4 regions of the Anaerotruncus sp. DFI.9.16 genome follow, and region 4 is predicted to be linked to each of the others. Evidence: predicted binding sites of a transcription regulator. Region 4 holds the regulator's gene; each other region holds the start of a gene.
What was found. The regulator NrdR, encoded in region 4, represses ribonucleotide reductase genes. The targets are predictions, from matches to a motif close to CACNANATNTNGTG.
Positions count from the first base shown of each region.

Region 1: NE609_RS13225 (anaerobic ribonucleoside triphosphate reductase) is a predicted target of NrdR. The motif match lies at 758-771, and genes of this name have one in related genera.
Region 2: NE609_RS16975 (vitamin B12-dependent ribonucleotide reductase) is a predicted target of NrdR. The motif match lies at 2,088-2,101, and genes of this name have one in related genera.
Region 3: NE609_RS07560 (ribonucleoside triphosphate reductase) is a predicted target of NrdR. The motif match lies at 1,307-1,320, and genes of this name have one in related genera.

Region 1 covers NZ_JANFZX010000044.1:18,533-21,465, reverse strand. The annotation lists gene NE609_RS13230 (peptide ABC transporter substrate-binding protein) at 1-612, opposite strand, end outside; gene NE609_RS13225 (anaerobic ribonucleoside triphosphate reductase) at 935-2,933, shown strand, end outside.
Region 2 covers NZ_JANFZX010000108.1:474-3,406, reverse strand. The annotation lists gene NE609_RS16975 (vitamin B12-dependent ribonucleotide reductase) at 1-2,038, opposite strand, end outside; gene NE609_RS16970 (hypothetical protein) at 2,183-2,464, opposite strand; gene NE609_RS16965 (hypothetical protein) at 2,480-2,933, opposite strand, start outside.
Region 3 covers NZ_JANFZX010000013.1:51,202-54,134, reverse strand. The annotation lists gene NE609_RS07570 (ABC transporter ATP-binding protein) at 1-484, opposite strand, end outside; gene NE609_RS07565 (ECF-type riboflavin transporter substrate-binding protein) at 491-1,063, opposite strand; gene NE609_RS07560 (ribonucleoside triphosphate reductase) at 1,335-2,933, shown strand, end outside.
Region 4 covers NZ_JANFZX010000014.1:31,066-33,998, forward strand. The annotation lists gene secF (protein translocase subunit SecF) at 1-146, shown strand, start outside; gene NE609_RS07785 (sugar phosphate isomerase/epimerase) at 267-1,055, shown strand; gene nrdR (transcriptional regulator NrdR) at 1,147-1,617, shown strand; gene NE609_RS07795 (DUF4363 family protein) at 1,678-2,058, opposite strand; gene NE609_RS07800 (DUF421 domain-containing protein) at 2,055-2,765, opposite strand; gene NE609_RS07805 (spore germination protein) at 2,888-2,933, shown strand, end outside.

The DNA.
Region 1 (2,933 bases), on a different contig from region 4:
CCCGATGTCGAAGCCGTAGCGGGCGCGCGTCGACTCGAAAAATTCCCGGCTGCAGGGCATCGCGTAGCTCGCGGAGAGCAGCTCGGGCAGGCGGCTGTCCTGCCGGACGAGGGCGATCTCCAGCGTGTAGTCGTCAAGTGCGCGTACGCCGAGCGAGGACTGGGGCGCCGCGCCGCTCAGGATGAGCGAGGCGTTTTTGACCGAGGAAAATTCCCCCGCGAAGGGGCTGAACGCCGCCGGGTCGAACATGCGGGAGAGCGCGAAGGCGAAGTCGTGTGCGGTCACGGGGGCCTCGTGGAAGGCGGACCGGCTGCTGGAGGCGTTCCACACGGCGTCCCGGCGCAGGCGGAAGGTCCAGACAAGCCCGTCGTCCGAGACCTCGCTGCTTTCGGCGAGGCGGGGGACCACCTCGCCGTCGGGAAGCTGGCGGTAGAGCCCCTCAAAGGTGTTGGAGATGATCATGCGGGCGGTCGTGTCGGTCGCGAACTGGGGGTCGAGCAGGGAAACGCCCGTGGGGACGTCGTAGCGGATGATCTCGCCGGCGGAGCTCCCGCATCCGCCCAGCAGGAGCAGCAGGGACAATATCAAAGCGGCTGCGCGCAGTTTTCTCATGGCGGCACCTTCCGTTGAAATCTTAGTCAAATTCTATCAGAATTCGCGTCGGTTTGCAAACCCGCGCGCACCCAAAAGGTGCGAAAAAGCCCGGGATTTGCTGCGCCGCGGGGGTTCGGCCGAAATCCCCAGAATTCGCCAAAAACACAACATCTTGTGTCAAACGAAAAAACCGCTACTAAAAAATGTGTTTTTCACCATTGACAGGGAACCTGTTTTCCATTAAAATAGAAACTGCGTGATGAAATGGAACTATATCTTGTGGAAAATAAAGAAAAATACCACAAAATATGGGGACAACAAGATAACGGAGGGTACCCGAATGATACAGACGATTGTAAAGCGCGACGGCCGGTGCGTCCTGTTCGACCTCGACAAGATCGCGGCCGCGATCTTCAAGGCGGCGCAGGCGCTGGGCGGCAGCGATTACGAGATGGCCCGCGCGCTGGCGGAGCAGGTGGCCGCCTCCCTCGAGGAGGCCGGGAACCAGAGCCCCACGGTCGAGGAGATCCAGGACGCGGTGGAGCGCACGCTCGTGGACAACGGCCACGCCCGCACCGCCAAGGAGTTCATCCTCTACCGCGCGCAGCGCACCCGCGTGCGCGATATGAACACCCGCCTCATGAAGACCTATGAGGAGCTCACCTACAAGTCGGCGGACGAGAACGACATCAAGCGGGAGAACGCCAACATCGACGGCGACACCGCGATGGGCACGATGCTCAAATACGGCTCCGAGGGGGCCAAGCAGTTCTACCACATGTTCGTGTTGCGGCCCGAGCACTCGAAGGCGCACCTGGCGGGGGACATCCACATCCACGACCTCGATTTCCTGACGCTGACGACCACCTGCTGCCAGATCGACATCGACAAGCTCTTCACCGGCGGCTTCTGCACCGGGCACGGCTTTCTGCGGGAGCCCAACGACATCTCGAGCTACGCGGCCCTCGCCTGCATCGCCATCCAGTCCAACCAGAACGACCAGCACGGCGGGCAGAGCATCCCCAACTTCGACTACGGAATGGCCAAGGGGGTGGCGAAGACCTACCGCAAGCTCTACACCCGCAACCTCGCCAAGGGGCTCGAGCTCTTCTGCGGCATCGACGACGCGGAGGGGATCGCCAAGGCGATCCGCGACGGGATTTCCGACGCGCGGGGGATCGGCCCCGTCTTTGCGGACGACAACGGCTACCGCGACCAGGAGGCCGAGCTGCTGCACGAATACACCGACGGGGAGACGGCGGAAAAGCTCCAGCAGTTCGCCCGCCGGGAGGCGGTCAAGGAGACCCGCCGCGCCACCTACCAGGCGATGGAGGCGTTCGTCCACAACCTCAACACGATGCATTCCCGCGCGGGCGCGCAGATCCCCTTCTCGTCGATCAACTACGGCACCGACACCTCGCCGGAGGGCCGCCTTGTGGTCGAATGCGTGCTGCGCGCCACCGAGGCGGGGCTCGGCAACGGCGAGACCCCCATCTTCCCCATCCACATCTTCAAGGTGAAGGAGGGGATCAACTTTAACGACGGCGAACCCAACTACGACCTCTTCAAGCTCGCCTGCCGCGTGTCGGCCAAGCGGCTCTTCCCCAACTTTTCCTTCATCGACGCGCCCTACAACCTCCAGTACTACAAGCCCGGCCACCCCGAGACGGAGATCGCCTACATGGGCTGCCGCACCCGCGTGATCGGCAACCACTACGACCCCACCCGCGAGATCGTCAACGGCCGCGGCAACCTGAGCTTCACCTCGGTGAACCTGCCGCGCATCGCCATCCGCGCGAAGGGGGACGTCGACTGGTTCTTCGAGGAGCTCGACCGCAAGATCGACCTCGTGATCGACCAGCTCATGGAGCGGTTTGAAATCCAAGCGAAAAAGAAGGTCCGCAACTACCCCTTCCTGATGGGGCAGGGGGTGTGGATCGATTCGGACAAGCTCGGTCCCGATGACGAGGTGCGCGAGGTGCTCAAACACGGCACCCTGTCGATGGGCTTCATCGGGCTGGCGGAGACGCTCAAGGCGCTGATCGGCCAGCACCACGGGGAGAGCGAGTACGCGCAGAACCTCGGGCTGGAGATCATCGGGCACATGCGCCGCCGCATGGACGACGCGACCCGCGCCACCGGCTTCAACTACACCCTGCTCGCCACCCCGGCCGAGGGGCTTTCGGGGCGGTTCGTGCGGATGGACCGCAAGCAGTTCGGGGAGCTCGAAGGGATCACCGACCACGAGTTCTACACCAACTCCTTCCACATCCCCGTCTACTACAACATCTCCGCCAGCGAGAAGATCCGCCTCGAGGCGCCCTACCACGCGCTGACCA
Region 2 (2,933 bases), on a different contig from region 4:
GGCAGGAGGTGCACTTCATCCCCGCGTGGCGGATGGTAGAGGGGCAGCGGATGCCGCGGAGCTGGTCGAGGATCTCGTCGATCGAGACGCCCGAGCGCAGCGCGATGGAAACCAGCCGCGCGGTCGCCTCCGACTGGGAGGGGCATCCGCCCGCCTTGCCGGTGGAGGTGAACACCTCGCAGATGCCATGCTCGTCGTAATTGACCGTGACGTACAGGTTGCCGCATCCGATCTTCATGCGTTCAGTCAGGCCGCAGGTGACCTCCGGGCGTGGACGGGGACGGATGTCTGTGCGCATGGCGGGCGGCGCTTCCGTCTCGCCCTCCTTCTTCACCGAACCGATGTTGAGCACCTGCTCGGCGCGGCTGCCGTCGCGGTAGATCGTGACGCCCTTGCAGTCGAGCTCGTAGGCGAGCATGTAGACCTCTTCAACGTCCTCCATCGTCGCGCCGTGCGCGAAGTTGACCGTTTTGGAGACGGCGTTGTCGGTGTGCTTCTGGAACGCCGCCTGCATCTTGACATGGTAGAGAGGGCTCACGTCGTGGGAGCAGACGAATACGCGCTTGATGTCGTCGGGGATCTCGTCGATGTGCTGGAGGGTTCCCTCCGCGGCAATCTTTTTCATCAGCTCGTCGCTGTAGAGGCCGCGCGCCTCGAGGGTCTCCCGCAGCACGGGGTTCACCTCGATCATCTCGGTGCCGTCCATGACGTTGCGGATGAAGACGTAGGCGAACACCGGCTCCACGCCCGACGAGCAGCCCGCGATGATCGACAGGGTCCCGGTGGGCGCGATGGTGGTGATCGTGGCGTTGCGCAGCGGTTCCCCGGCGGCGAAGATGCTCTCCCCAAAGAGCGGGAAGGCGCCGCGCACCTTGGCAAGCCGCGCGGAGGCGCGGCGGCCCGTCTCTGTGATGAACTTCATGACCTCGCCCGCGAGGGCGACCGCTTCCTCGGAATTGTAGGACATGCCGAGATAGGCGAGCATGTCCGACCAGCCCATCACGCCGAGTCCGATTTTGCGGGTCTGTTTAGTGGTGAAATCGATCTCCTCAAGCGGATATTTGTTCACGTCGATGACGTTGTCGAGGAAGTGCACCGCGTCCTCGACCGTCCGCTCGAGCTTTTTGTAATCGATCCGCCAGCCGTTCTTGTCCTTGGCGAGCATGGTGACAAGGTTGATCGACCCGAGGTTGCACGACTCATAGGGCAGCAGCGGCTGTTCGCCGCACGGGTTGGTGCTCTCGATCTCCCCCTGCGAGGGGACGACGTTGTCCCGGTTGAGCCGGTCGAGGAAGATGATGCCCGGCTCGCCGTTGCGCCACGCGCTCTCGACGATCTTGTGGAACACCTCGCGCGCCTCCAGCTCGCCGACCGCCTGCTTGCTCTTGGGGTCGACCAGCTCATAGGTGTCGCCGTTCTGCACCGCCTGCATAAACGCCTCGGTGATCCCCACCGAAATGTTGAAGTTGGTGATGTCCGCATTGTTCTTCTTGCAGTCGATGAAATCGAGGATATCCGGATGATCCACCCGCAGGATGCCCATGTTCGCGCCCCGCCGGGTGCCCCCCTGCTTGACCGCCTCGGTGGCCATGTTGAAGACCCGCATAAAGCTGACCGGCCCGCTCGCCACGCCGCCGGTGCTGCGCACCGTCGCGCCCGAGGCGCGCAGGCGGGAGAAGGAAAAGCCGGTCCCGCCGCCCGACTTGTGAATCAGCGCCGCCTGTTTGATCGCCTCGAAGATCTCCTCCATCGAGTCGCCCACCGGCAGCACGAAGCAGGCGGAAAGCTGTCCGAGCTCCTTGCCCGCGTTCATCAGCGTCGGGGAGTTGGGGAGGAACTCCAAATTGGTCATCAGCTCGTAAAATCGGTCGGACAGCTTTTTGACGTCCGCCTTGTCGTCGTAGGCGGCGTCCGCGGCCGCGATCGCGTCCGCCACGCGGCGGAACATCTGCTCGACCGTCTCAATATTCTTTCCGTTTTCATCCTTTTTCAGGTACCGCTTTTCCAATACGGTGATCGCATTCTTGCCGATTTTCATATTGTCCCTTCCTCTGCCACAAGATAATCGCCTTATATAGAATATCTGACACAAGATATTGTATCATATACTCTTTTACTCCGCAATACCCAAAAGAGGCTCGCCCGCACTTTTTTGCGGACGCGCCCCTGGCCCGATATTGATTTAAAGTCCCGCGGCCGGTGCGGCAAGGCCGCCCACCATGAGCAGCGCGAAGATCAGCCCCGCCATCAGCAGCCCCGCGGCCGACAGGGCGATCCCTGTAATAGGAAGCCCGCCGCCCTCGTCGGGCGCGGCGTATTTCCGCGTGACGACCCCGAGGAAAATCCCCGCGGCCCCCAGCACGAGGGCGGCCATCAGGTCGCCCATCAGCGAACTGAGCAGCGCCGCGATGCCGAAAAAGAGCGCCCCGGACGCGTTTGTCCGGTTTGGATGGAACTGGTTCATCTCTGTTTCCTCCCCTTAGTGAATGATCAGCGCCAGGAGCGCCAAAAAGATCGATAGAATGGGCAGCACGACCCACAGCAACCGCTGCGCCGATAAAAACAGCTCGCTCGGCTCTGCGCCGACGCACCACCACATGTGCCGCAGATCAAAAAAGAGGCGCGGCCACCGCCGGTCCACCGCCCAGAGAGCCGCGATCAGGACCGCCGAAAAGAGGAGGTCGCCGTTGCCCCGCACCGTGTCTCCGCTGCCGGAGGCCAGCTGCGCCATGTCGTAATAGGAGGGCTCCCGCCCGGCAAAGGGGTTTTTCCCGTCGTGGGAGACGAAGGCGTCCACGTCGAGCACCGGCTCCCCCTGCTCGTTATAGAGAAAGAGGCCATCCGGATGGTAGGTTCCCCGGAACCGTTCCACCCCGCCGCTGCTGATCACGATCTGCCGCTCGGCATAGCGGTCCTCCGCCCCGGCAAAACGC
Region 3 (2,933 bases), on a different contig from region 4:
TGTGCATGACGCCGGCGAGCGAGACCTTCTGCTTCTGTCCGCCCGAGAGGGAGAAGGGGGTGTGGGCGGTAAACCGCTCCATCCCCACGATGCCCAGCGCCCGCCGCACCTTTTCGAGCATGACGGGGCGCGGGACGCAGTCGTTCTCCAGCGAGAAGGCGACGTCCTCCCCCACCGTGAGCCCCGCGAACTGGCAGTCGGAATCCTGCATGACGGTGCCGACGCGGTTGCTGAGCTTATGGATGTCGAGGCTGCGCGTCTCGTCGCCCATGACCTTGAGGCTGCCGGTGAACTCCGCCTTGACCGAGAAGGGCAGCAGCCCGTTCAGGCAGGAGCCCAGCGTGGATTTCCCGCTGCCGGACGGCCCGAGGATGAGCACCTTTTCCCCCTCGTAGATGGTCAGGTTGATGTCGTAAAGGGTGGGCTTCTGCTGTGACGCGTAGCGCATCCCGAAATCCCGGAATTCGATCACGGGCTTTTTCATGTCGGATTATTCCTCCGTGAGATTGGTTTTGAGCCGGTTCTTTTTGGCCATCATCTTGAGCAGCGGCACGCCGATGATCGCGGCCATGAGGCCGTCCTTGACGCCGGCGATGACGCCCTGCACCATGCCGATCTCCAGTTCGCCCTGGTACCACATCATCGTGAAGAGCGGGGTGATGCCGCAGAAGGCGATGAGCGGGGCGACAAAGGCGAGCACGGCGAAGGTGGCGGCCTGCTTGTTGGTGAAGACCCCCTCGCCGACCCTCGCGCCGTAGACGGGCAGCAGGCCGGTGATGAAGCCGCAGAAGAAATGCCCGATCGTCCAGTCGAACCAGAAGCCCCAACCGCCGATCATGTCGGCCAAAAAGTTCCCGAAGCACGCGGCGATCGCCGCGGGCAGCGGCCCGAAGAGCGCGCCGACGATGACGATGACGACGGGCGCGAGGCTGAACTGCACCTGCGTAAAGATGGGGATCTGGATGTAGACCATCATGATCGCCATCAAAATTGCGCCGAGCGCGACGCCGACCACCGTTTTCGTGTTCCACTGACCTACCAGTTTTCTCCCGATTCCATTCATAACATACCCTCCTGCTTTTCCTCAGTTGTTCATATTGTTCAACTTGTTGAACAAGTTGCTTTCATTATAAAAAGCGCGCCCCCGCTTGTCAATGCGCAAAACCCGAAAACCGCAAATTTCAGCAGTTTCCACCATCCCGCCCCACGGATTCCGCCAGTTTGCACAAACCTGCTCCGCCGGAAAATATTTCTGCCTTTGGCCTTGCATTGCCATACTAGATATCGTATAATACTATTTGTAAAACACAATATCTAGTGAGGAAGGGTTCGCAATGATCAATACGATTCGGAAACGCAGCGGCGAGGTCGTCGCCTTTCAGCCGGAGAAAATCACCCGCGCCATCTATAAGGCGGCCGTCGCGGTGGGCGGCAGCGACTGGGGCCGCGCCGAGGAATTGACCGAACAGGTCGTCGTCCTTGCAAACGCGCAGTTCCCCGACGGCACCGCCGAAGTGGAAAAGGTGCAGGACCTCGTCGAGAAGGTGCTCATCGAGAACGGCCACGCCAAGACCTCCAAGGCATACATCCTCTACCGGGAGAAGCGCCGCAGCGCGCGCGAGGCGAACGCCCTGATCGGCGCGACGATCGACATGTTCTCCAAGTACATGGGGGACGGCGACTGGCGCGTCAAGGAAAACGCCAACGCCCAGAAATCGATCGCGGGCATGAACAACTACATCCGCGAGACGTTCACCAAGCAGTACTGGCTGCATGAGATCTACCCCGACAAGATCCGCGACGCCCACCTCTCGGGCGACCTGCACCTGCACGACCTCGGGTTCTTCGGCCCCTACTGCGCCGGCTGGGATCTCAAGCAGCTGCTGCTCGGCGGCTTCGGCGGCGTGCCCGGCAAGGTCGAATCGAGCCCCGCCAAGCACCTGCGCAGCTTTTTGGGCCAGATCGTCAACTCGACCTTCACCACCCAGGGCGAGACGGCGGGCGCACAGGCGTGGTCCTCCTTCGACACCTACTGCGCCCCCTTCATCCGCTACGACCACCTCGATTTCGCGACGGTCAAGCAGGCGCTCCAGGAGTTCATCTTCAACCTCAACGTCCCCACCCGCGTGGGCTTCCAGTGTCCCTTCTCCAACCTCACCTTCGATATCAAGCCGCCCCGCACCCTGCGCGACCAGGCGGTCATCATCGGCGGCCAGCCGATGGACGCGACCTACGGCGAGTTCCAGGCGGAGATGGACATGCTCAACCTCGCCTTCTGCGAGGTCATGATGGAGGGCGACAAGAAGGGCCGCGTCTTCACCTTCCCCATCCCGACGATCAACGTCACCAAGGATTTCGAGTGGGACAGCCCGGTGGTCAACAAATTCATGGAGATCACCTGCAAATACGGCATCCCCTACTTCTCCAACTACATCAACTCCGACCTCTCCCCCGAGGACGCGCTCTCAATGTGCTGCCGCCTGCGGCTCAACACGGGCGAGCTCCGCAAGCGCGGCGGCGGCCTCTTTGGCTCCAACCCGCTCACCGGCTCGATCGGCGTCGTGACGGTCAACCTCCCGCGCATCGGCTATCTCTCCAGGACGGAGGAGGAGTTCAAATCCCGCCTGCTCGACCTGATGGAGATCGCCAAGGAGAGCCTCGAGATCAAGCGCAAGACGATCGAGGAGCAGACCCGCCGCGGCATGTACCCCTACTCGGCGCACTACCTCGAAAACGTGAAGGAGCGCACCGGCAGCTACTGGTTCAACCACTTCAACACGATCGGCCTCATCGGCATGAACGAGGCCTGCCTCAACTTCATGGGCAAGGACATCACCACCCCCGAGGGGCAGAAATTCTCCCTTGACATCCTCGACTTCATGCGCGACACGATCACCCGCTTCCAGGAGGAGACGGGCCACGTCTACAACCTC
Region 4 (2,933 bases):
TCATGTCGCTCGTGTACAACGTCAGCTCGATCCTGACCTTCTCCTTCCCGCTTCTGGTGGGCATGTTCGCCGGATTCTTCTCCTCGATGTTCATTTCCGGCTCCCTCTGGACGCTCTGGCAGGAGCACAAGCTCGCGAAAAAGTAAGGCTGCGGCATTCTTGGGCCGCCAGCACTGCCGGCGGCCCATCTCCATTTTGACAGCGCGCGGCCGGCGCGCATATCATGGAAAAAGTCATTGCCCCGCGGGGCGGAAGGGGGAAGGCCGATGCTGGCCGGAATATCCACCGCGTGTTTCTATCCCGAGCTCACCGAGCGTGGGCTTTCCTACATCGCGGGCCTGGGCGCGCAGGCGGCCGAGGTCTTCTTCAACGCCGCGAGCGAGCTGGACGACTGCTACCTGCGCGAGCTGCGCCGGACGGCGGACGGCGGCGGCACCCGCATCCTCTCGGTGCATCCGTTCACCTCGGGCCTCGAGCCGTTGCTCTTCTTCTCCGACTACCGGCGCCGCTTCGCGGACGGGATCGCCTTCTACCAGCGGTACTTCCACGCCGCCAACCTGCTTGGCGCGAAGCTCTTCGTCTTCCACGGCGACCGCAGGAACACCACCCGCTCCCGCCGGTTCTATTTCGACCGGTTCGCGGAGCTCTGCGAGGCGGGGAGGCGGATGGGGGTCACCGTCGCGCAGGAGAACGTCCCGCGCTGCGCGGGCTACTGCCCCGATTTCTTCACCGACATGCGCGCTTATCTCCCCGGCGCGCGGTTCGTCCTAGACATCAAGCAGTGCGTGCGGGCGGGCTATTCGCCCGCCGAGATGGCCGACGCGATGGGGGAGGGCCTTGTCCACCTGCACGTGAGCGACCACGGCGCGCGCGGCGACTGCCTGCCGCTCGGGGCGGGGGAGCTCGACCTTGCCGCGCTGCTCGGGAGGGTGCGCGGGTACGGCTTCGACGGCGGCGTGATGCTCGAGCTTTACCGCGACAGCTACGGCGGGTATGGGGAGCTCGATGACAGTTATGCACGGATTCTTGCGGCGATCCACGTGGAAAATGGTTAAAATTCCTTGTTTTGCGGGGCGTTTTGTGTTATGATACGGGTAATACAGATAGTATAAACAAGCGCCCCAACAGAATGAGGGAGATGGTCCTGTGAAGTGCCCATACTGCGGATATGTCGAAAGCAAAGTCATCGATTCCCGTCCGACCGACGAGTCAGAGCGCATTCGCCGCCGCCGCGAGTGCATCAAATGCGGGCGGCGGTTCACCACCTATGAGGTCATCGAGACCACCCCGCTGATCGTCATCAAGAAGGACAAGTCGCGCGAGGAGTTCGACTCGGGCAAGGTGCTCGGCGGCATGGTGCGCGCCTGCGAAAAGCGCCCGGTGCCGCTCGACGTGCTCGAGGAGGCGGTGCGGGACATCGAGATGACGCTGCGCAACTCGCTGGAAAAGGAGGTCCCCTCCTACAAGATCGGCGAGCTCGCCATGGAGAAGCTGCGCGGCATTGACGAGGTCGCCTACGTGCGCTTCGCTTCGGTCTACCGGCAGTTCAAGGACATCGACTCGTTTATGAAGGAGCTCCAGACCCTGCTGAGCTCCCGCGACGGGGACGGAAAATGATTTGATACGAAAAGAGGGCCCATCCGGAAATCCGGATGGGCCCTCTTTTTTGTGCCCGCGCTAAAAGATATTCGGCAGCGTGGGGATCTCCGCGTCGCGGATGTGGGAGATCAGGTGGCGCAGGCGCGCCACCTCCGCCGCGTATTCGGCGGTTTCGCCGTATTTCGCGAGCATGGGCAGGCGCGCCACGATGCCGGTGATCGTGTCGAGCTCGTCGTGGTGAATATAGCGCGTCATGACCGTTTCGTTGCGCTCCCACTGCTCGTGGAACTTGTCGGTGAGCTGCGCGGCCTGCGGCATGTCGTCCCGGTCGATGGCGTCCGCAATGGCGGAGAGGGAGGCCTCCATCTCGTCCGACACGCGCAGCAGGTGCATGAGCGCGGCCGTACTCGCCGCGAGGATGAGCGCGATGATGACGCAGACTGCGACGACCCGTTTCATGACGCATCCTCCTTCCGGTCCTTGAGCTTGAGCTGTGCTTTGGGCACGATCAGGTAGTCGGCCTGGCGATTGCAGGTCATCAGGAAGATGTCCTGTGTGGTGTAGCCGTTGTCGGTGATCGTTTTTTCGAGCCACTCATATTTGAGGTTGCAGTAGCCAAGCGCGCTGTCGATCACGACCCCGTCCGCGATGAGCACGACGGGCGGCGCGTCCGCGCCGGGAGGGGCCTGGAGATTGAGCATCCCGGCGGTGGCGGGCTGGGCGGTGAATTTGGGGTAGACCGAGAGGGAGCCGGTCGTTTCGACGATCGCGAACGCCACGTCGCGCACGTCGAAGATATCCTTGCCGCGCAGCTCCTCCATCATGTCGTCGATCGTGAAGCGCAGCTCCTTGAGCTGCTTCTGGTCTATCTTGCCGTCGCGGATGATGACGCGCGGCGTACCCGAGACGATGCGGCGCATCTTTTTATAGCGCAGGGTCATCGCGGAGATGAGAACGTCGAAGGAAACCAGCGTGAGAATGGGGATGATGCCGCCGATCAGCGGCACGTTGCTGTCCTCGATCGCCATTGTCGCAATGTTGGAGACCAGGATGGTGACGACCAGCTCGGAGGGCTGGAGCTGGCCGATCTGACGTTTGCCCATCAGCCGAAGGCTCAGAATGATCAGCGCATAGATGATCAGCACGCGGATGAATACAATATACAAAAGCCATCGAACCTCCATCGATTTTTACTGACTCTTAGTCTGGCCGGAAAGCGAATGGATATTCCCGCCGCTTTGCTGGCAATACTAACGCTGTATCAAACTGTAAAACGGGAGGAATGGGAATGGGAGTCATCCGTTATCTGAAGGGGCTGTTCGCACCGCCGCCCG